DNA from 2 places in the Sporomusa sp. 246TCP1 genome. Region 2 is predicted to be linked to the other one. Evidence: riboswitches for the same ligand, from Rfam matches in the RefSeq annotation. Region 2 holds a riboswitch; the other holds the start of a gene.
What was found. A riboswitch is a leader RNA that binds a small molecule or an ion and turns the genes downstream of it on or off. The one in region 2 is predicted to bind FMN.

Region 1: it holds a riboswitch for FMN, as region 2 does, so the genes downstream of both, ribB (3,4-dihydroxy-2-butanone-4-phosphate synthase) here and ribD (bifunctional diaminohydroxyphosphoribosylaminopyrimidine deaminase/5-amino-6-(5-phosphoribosylamino)uracil reductase RibD) in region 2, are expected to answer to the same signal.

Annotation. Positions count from the first base shown of each region.
Region 1 covers NZ_CM170492.1:5,403,201-5,406,468, reverse strand. The annotation lists gene AC1ECB_RS25495 (ATP-binding protein) at 1-546, opposite strand, end outside; gene AC1ECB_RS25490 (universal stress protein) at 729-1,199, opposite strand; gene ribB (3,4-dihydroxy-2-butanone-4-phosphate synthase) at 1,369-2,010, opposite strand; FMN riboswitch at 2,123-2,273, opposite strand; gene AC1ECB_RS25480 (YkgJ family cysteine cluster protein) at 2,332-2,988, opposite strand; gene AC1ECB_RS25475 (hypothetical protein) at 3,003-3,227, opposite strand.
Region 2 covers NZ_CM170492.1:1,847,980-1,851,247, forward strand. The annotation lists partial or broken gene AC1ECB_RS09195 (IS1634 family transposase) at 1-997, opposite strand, end outside; FMN riboswitch at 1,293-1,428, shown strand; gene ribD (bifunctional diaminohydroxyphosphoribosylaminopyrimidine deaminase/5-amino-6-(5-phosphoribosylamino)uracil reductase RibD) at 1,537-2,673, shown strand; gene AC1ECB_RS09205 (riboflavin synthase) at 2,636-3,268, shown strand, end outside.

The DNA of each region.
Region 1 (3,268 bases), 2.5 Mb from region 2:
TATCTCGGTTAGCTTAGCAGCGTAATTGACCTTATCCAGTTTTGGACAACCAATAACAGTAATCTTGTTATGCATAAACTCAGCATGTAGATTTGCATAGGCATAAGCCGCACAATCAGCCGCCACTAGCAGGTGAGCATCATTAAAATAAGCAGCATTTGCTGGTACTAACTGCAATTGGCATGGCCATTGCCGCAACTGGGAACCAGTAGCAACAGATTCATTCCGGCTAGTTCCAGCTGCTTTTTTGATCTCTTTGGCCATACTTCCCGGGCAGCCGGGCATTTGCGGTGAACTAGCCGGAAGCTTGCCGGCAATTTGCTGCTGGACAGCTCCTTCATCAAAGGCAGGTGCTTCCCGTTCAATGATATTGATGGCCCCGTGGGGACAATCAGGCAAACAGGCTCCCAGGCCATCACACAGATTGTCTGATACCAATTTAGCTTTTCCATCAATCAACTGCAGAGCCGCTTCATGACAAGCGCTAATACAAAGACCACAACCATCACACTTCTCTTCATCAATTGTAACAATTTTCCGTAACATATTTTTTCTCCTCCATAATTTATTTGAACTATTTTTTATCTCTAGATAAAGGATATACCAAATCCAGCTATTTATCAGTGATTAGAATCACAGAAGCAGTTGATTCTATCAAAAAGAAGCAGATCTTGTTTAACAAGAAATGCTTCTTTCTCCTCGTACTATTTTATTATGCTTTCCAGTTATTAATGACAAGAATACGGCACAATGGTCACAGGACACTGAGCAACATTAACTACACCGTAACTGACGCTGCCAAGTACCCCACCCAGCATCGGATTCATTCCGCGGGACCCCATTATGATCATCCGCACACCATTTGATGAACAACTGCCTGCTTCAATAGTATCGTCAATCCCTGCTTCTTGACAAATCTGATCCTTAGCATCACCGATTCTTAGTTTTAGTTCATAGGCTACACCTGAATCTTCCAATATTTTTTTAGCCGACACAATTATCTCTTGGAAAAGTTGTTGCTGATACTCACGAATGGTATTCTCATTGAAGAATATTTTGGTATGGACAGTATGAAAGCTGGATTGAACATTCAAAACAATAATTTTTTCCTGCAGCGCTTTTGCGATAGTGACAGCCCAATGTAATGCTTCAATGGCATTTTTTGAGCCATCAAAAGGAACAAGAATATCTTTCTTCACAGCAATACCTCCCGTTTACTAGTTTATACCTTAAAGTAATTCGCCACAGATTATCAATATTCCTCTTTTCAGTGCAGAAAGTGCCTCAATTTTCTGTAAATAGTAATATAAATTCATACAATAAAGCCCTCCAGGTAACCTGGAGGGCTGATTAGTCTTGAAGTATTCCTTATTCTCGCAACTTGCGGTAATCTATCAAATCATCCACTGTGACCACCGGCATATTGTGCTTGTTCGCAAAAGTCACGATTTCCGGTAAGCGCGCCATGGTTCCATCCGGATTTGTCAGTTCGCACAGTACACCATATGGTTTGAGACCGGCAAGCCGCATTAAGTCAACATTGGCTTCTGTATGTCCCGGTCGTTCTAATACCCCGCCAGGCTTGGCCTTCAAAGGGAAAACATGCCCCGGATGACGCAGATCCTGGGAACAAGCATTATCAGCAATTGCCGCTTTTATAGTCGCAACACGGTCAGCGGCTGACACACCTGTGGTAACTCCCGTAGCCGCTTCAATTGAAATGGTAAATGCGGTTTGAAAACTACTTGTATTGTTAGCTACCATCATTGGCAACACTAATGCTTCGGCTTTTTCCTCCGGCAGACACAAACAAACTATACCACTGCATTCACGAATTAACATCGCCATCTGTTTTGTTGTCAGCGACTCGGCAGCAAAGAAAATATCACCTTCATTTTCCCGCTGTTCGTTATCTGTTACTAAAACACCCTGACCATTGCTGAGAGCAGTAAGCGCCCTTGCCACCCGCTCCTCTGCATTGCCAAATTGACTTAACAAATTCTGATTCAAAGTAATGCGCCTCCTATACTAATAGTAGGACTTACTAAATCAGGGCAATAGACAGACAGCGACTGAACGATAATGCAATAGAACCTCCGGTTCCTTGTATTAATGCTGACCGCCTTATCCTCTTTCGTCCGGACTATACCGTCGGCACTGGCATTTCACCAGTTCTGCTGACCTCTTCCCAAGCAGGAAGAGCGCTCGCGGGCTCCCCGGTAAAAAACCGGGATACCGCCGGTGGGGACTTGCACCCCGCCCTGAGAATAAGTCTCATACCTGTTATTATACTCGCCGACCATTATTTGTCAACAAAATCATTATTCTGAATTACCTGTTGATGATTTCATGAAATAAACGCACGTCCTCTGGCGACACATTAGAATGCACAAAATCAGCTCTTACACAATCCTTAATCAGAATTTCGCTATAATTGTTGCACCCGTAAGCTGTACTGGCGCTTATTATTTCTTCGCGCAACGTTTTTGCCGGCTCAATAGCTGCCGGCGGCGTTGCCGGGTCGTTTATCACCGCATCAAGATATACGGCACGCATTGCATGGTGCATCTCGGCGACAATTGCCGCGTCGAGAATCTTGTAACATGGGCTTTGCGGAATACATATATAGGTTCGGCAGCTTGCCGGTCGCTCATTGTAAACAAGACATCTCGACAATCCATCCAGGTGGCGGCATTTCTTTTTCCCGGCAAGAAGAAATATCTCCAGTTTATTTTGGCCCACGTCAACAAACAGTTTAGGAATTATGCGTTCAAGCTTTCCTTTAGACAGTTTTTTAGCACTAACACTGTCCATATTGATTTTGAACCGGCCTTTACAGCAATGTTGCCTGCAGGTACCGCAGGGCAATGGATTTTCAAGTAAAAATTCATCGACAGCATCGAAAAATTCCTGTACTGTTGATCTATTGCTTAAGCCACTAATATCTACTTCATTTTCCTTGTTGAAAAATAGTTTCAGTTTGACCATTCCCCTCGCTAATTTTACTTCACACTAACCACAATCACACTATTGCTAACTTCGATCACTTTTACCGGCAACTCAGTCATAGAATTTACTTCAATTAGTTGCAGTAACGCTGACTTCCGATATAGGCTTGTAAAGTACTCAGTAAAATCTTGTACCAATGTCCACTCACTGCCATTAGTTGGTCTTCGTGTACTTAGCCCGATTTTATTTTCATTATTAATATAAATTACCTTACTCATAGTAACCCCCATATGGCAATTAGCTTAAATATTTTATCTTC
Region 2 (3,268 bases):
CGTCAATAGAGGAAATATCATAAGTTTTATCATGACCTGGAAGATGCCAGCCTTCAGAATCAAGCGACCATTCCTTTAAATGCTTCTTTAGCTTTTTAATAGATTGAGTAGTAATAAAGGCACGCTCGCCCTTGTCGTTGAATTTCCTGTTGCTTTCAGAAGCCAGGCCGGCATCAGTACAAACAACGAATTTGGAAAGCTTGAAATCAGACAGTATTTTTTCTTCCAAGGGTTTAAGGGTAATCTGCTCATTGGTGTTACCACTGTTGAGGTTAAAAGCTAGGGGAATACCATCGCCATCCATGAACAATCCCATCTGAATAATGGGATTTGGCCTATGTTCTTTAGAAGCGCCATATTGTTTAAGGCCATCTTCCTGTTCGATTTCAAAAAAGTAGTTGGTGCAGTCATAATAGAGAATGCCGGTATTTCTCTTTGAGAGTTTAAGACTGTTGTTGTAAAGAGAAGATTGGATAAAATCCATTTCTTTTGAAATGACCTCAAGAGATCGGTAGACATGCTGTAAATCAAAGTTGGGTTGCTCAATAAATTTTGAGGAATGTTGGTAAGTTGCGAGTTTGGAAGAAGGAAAAAGGATTCGTCCGTAAAGGAGCCGCGATAGTACGGCATCCAGATCGAAAGTAAATTTATACTTCTTTGAAATTTCAGCACATAGCTTATGCAGATTGAGTTCATGATAAAGCTGTTGGAGAAAGAGATATCCGCCGTTAAAGCAGCGTTGTTGATCTTTGGAGATAATCTTAGATGGAGAATATTTAACTGTGACTTCGCGTAATTGAGTTTTTTCTTTTTTGTTAAGTTCTTCGATGTATGATTTAGCCCATTCAAAAGGGTCTTGTCCATTTAGCTTATGCTGTAATTCAGCAATCGTTCCTAACTTTTCAACAACTTTTGTGGAACGCTTACCGTTTTCGTAGACAGATTGTATGACATAAAGCGAAGTTGAATTCTTTGATTTAGAAATACTAAGTCTCATTTAAAAACACCTCCGATCCCTTATATTATAACATGTTACGCTATATTACGCAATATTAAACAAGGCAGATTTGACGTTTTTCCAACAAAAAAAGCCCTGTTTTCAAGGCTTTCAGAGATTTCATTATATGAGTAAGTGTCAAAGACCCGGGGCAACGATATTAGTTGCCGGATCAGCAGTATATGGAGCGCCAGATATGGCGCAGGCAATTAAAGACATCCGGGGGCTTGATTAAATTGCTGCTTAGTGGTAACATATGTAGTAGATAGTTACATTCTGGATGAAAATTACATACTAAAGCCTTTGGGGCAAGGTGAAAAAGAGTAAAATCTTTTAATTCCTGACCGGCGGTATAGCCCGCGAGCCGTTTTTACGGTTGATCTGGTTCAATTCCAGAGCCGACAGTATAGTCTGGATGGTAAAAGGCGTAAGTTCTGCCATATTGGCATTTCCCAACCACATTGCCTATTAAACTGTTGATAGCCCCAAAGCTAATCAACAGTTTTTTATTTTATTCAAGTTTGCATTGGAGGACTTCTATGGACAAATATTATATGCAGCAGGCTCTTACCATTGCGAAGTATGCAACAGGCCGTACCAGCCCCAATCCACTGGTGGGTGCCGCTATTGTAAAAGATGGACACATAGTCGGCCAGGGCTGGCATCGTCAGGCCGGTACACCGCATGCGGAAATTCATGCTTTGGCCCAGGCTGGCGAGTTAGCAAAAGGAGCAACCATATATGTTACTCTTGAACCGTGTTCTCATTATGGGCGAACCGGCCCTTGTGCTGATGCCCTGATTGCGGCGGGAATAAAAAAAGTTGTTGCAGCCATGACTGATCCTAATCCTGAGGTCGCCGGCAAGGGCCTAACCCGGCTCAGAGCAGCTGGTATTGAAGTGGTCGAGGGAATACTGGCAGCCGAAGCCGCAAAACTTAATGAAGTATTTATTAAGTGGATTACTACCAAAATGCCATTTGGTGTTCTTAAAACAGCGATGTCACTTGATGGAAAAATTGCTGCCTATACGGGCCATTCTAAGTGGATAACAGGCCCGGCTGCCCGGGAGTATGTGCATCGACTGCGTGATATATATGATGGCATACTGGTAGGTATCGGTACAGTACTGACAGATAACCCCAGGCTAACAACACGTTTGCCGGCAGGCGGCCAAAACCCTGTACGAATTGTTATTGACACCATGGCCCGCACACCACTGACTGCTAACGTCGTAACAGACAAGCAGGCGCCAACCATCATTGCGGTAAGCCAGGCAGCACCGCCAGAACGAATAGCTGCACTACAGAGCCATGGGGTAGAGGTGTTGGTGCTTGCGCGATCGCCTCTTGGTGTTAATTTGCGTCAGCTGTTTACGATTTTGGGCGAACGCCGTATTACCAGCGTGTTTGTTGAAGGCGGTGCAGCCATAAACTCCTCACTCTTAGCCGCTAATCTGATTGATAAGGTGTATTGCTTTATAGCACCTAAAATACTTGGCGGTAAAGCGGCGCCAGGCCCAGTTGGCGGTACAGGCGTAGAAACAGTAGATCAAGCCATACTGCTTGAGGATATTGCCACACAAACCATCGGGACAGATGTCTTACTAAATGGTTATATAACAGGACGGGAGGGACGAGATGTTTACCGGACTTGTGGAGGAATTAGGGAAAGTTAAGCAAATTGCACGCGGCAGTAAATCAGTTCGGCTCTCGGTTTTTGGCAGTAAAGTGTTAGCTGACGTCAAACTGGGTGACAGCATTGCCGTAAATGGCACCTGTCTGACAGTAGTCGACTTTAGCCGTGATTGGTTTACTGCTGATGTTATGCCTGAGACAGTAGACCGTACAGCGCTGGCCGGTCTCAAAACAGGTGATACTGTCAACCTCGAACGTACCCTCCGGGTAGGTGATCGACTGGGTGGACACATAGTCAGCGGTCATATCGACGGGGTAGGAACTATTTTGATTAAAGAACAAAATGATAATGCCATACTTGTCCGGATCGGCACTGGTCCTGAAGTTATGCGCTACATTATCTCCAAAGGCTCTATTGCTATTGATGGTACAAGTCTTACGGTTATTGACGTTGGTGCCGACTGGTTTACCGTGTCACTTATTCCCCATACGGCTGCTATGACCACAGTAGGCCTGAAGGCGGCAGGGGAGCCGGTTAATCTGGAAACAGATATTATTGGCAAGTATGTGGAAAAATTGCTAGGCTTACAACAAAATACGAAACCAGAGGAAAAGATAACACTGGGATTTCTCGAA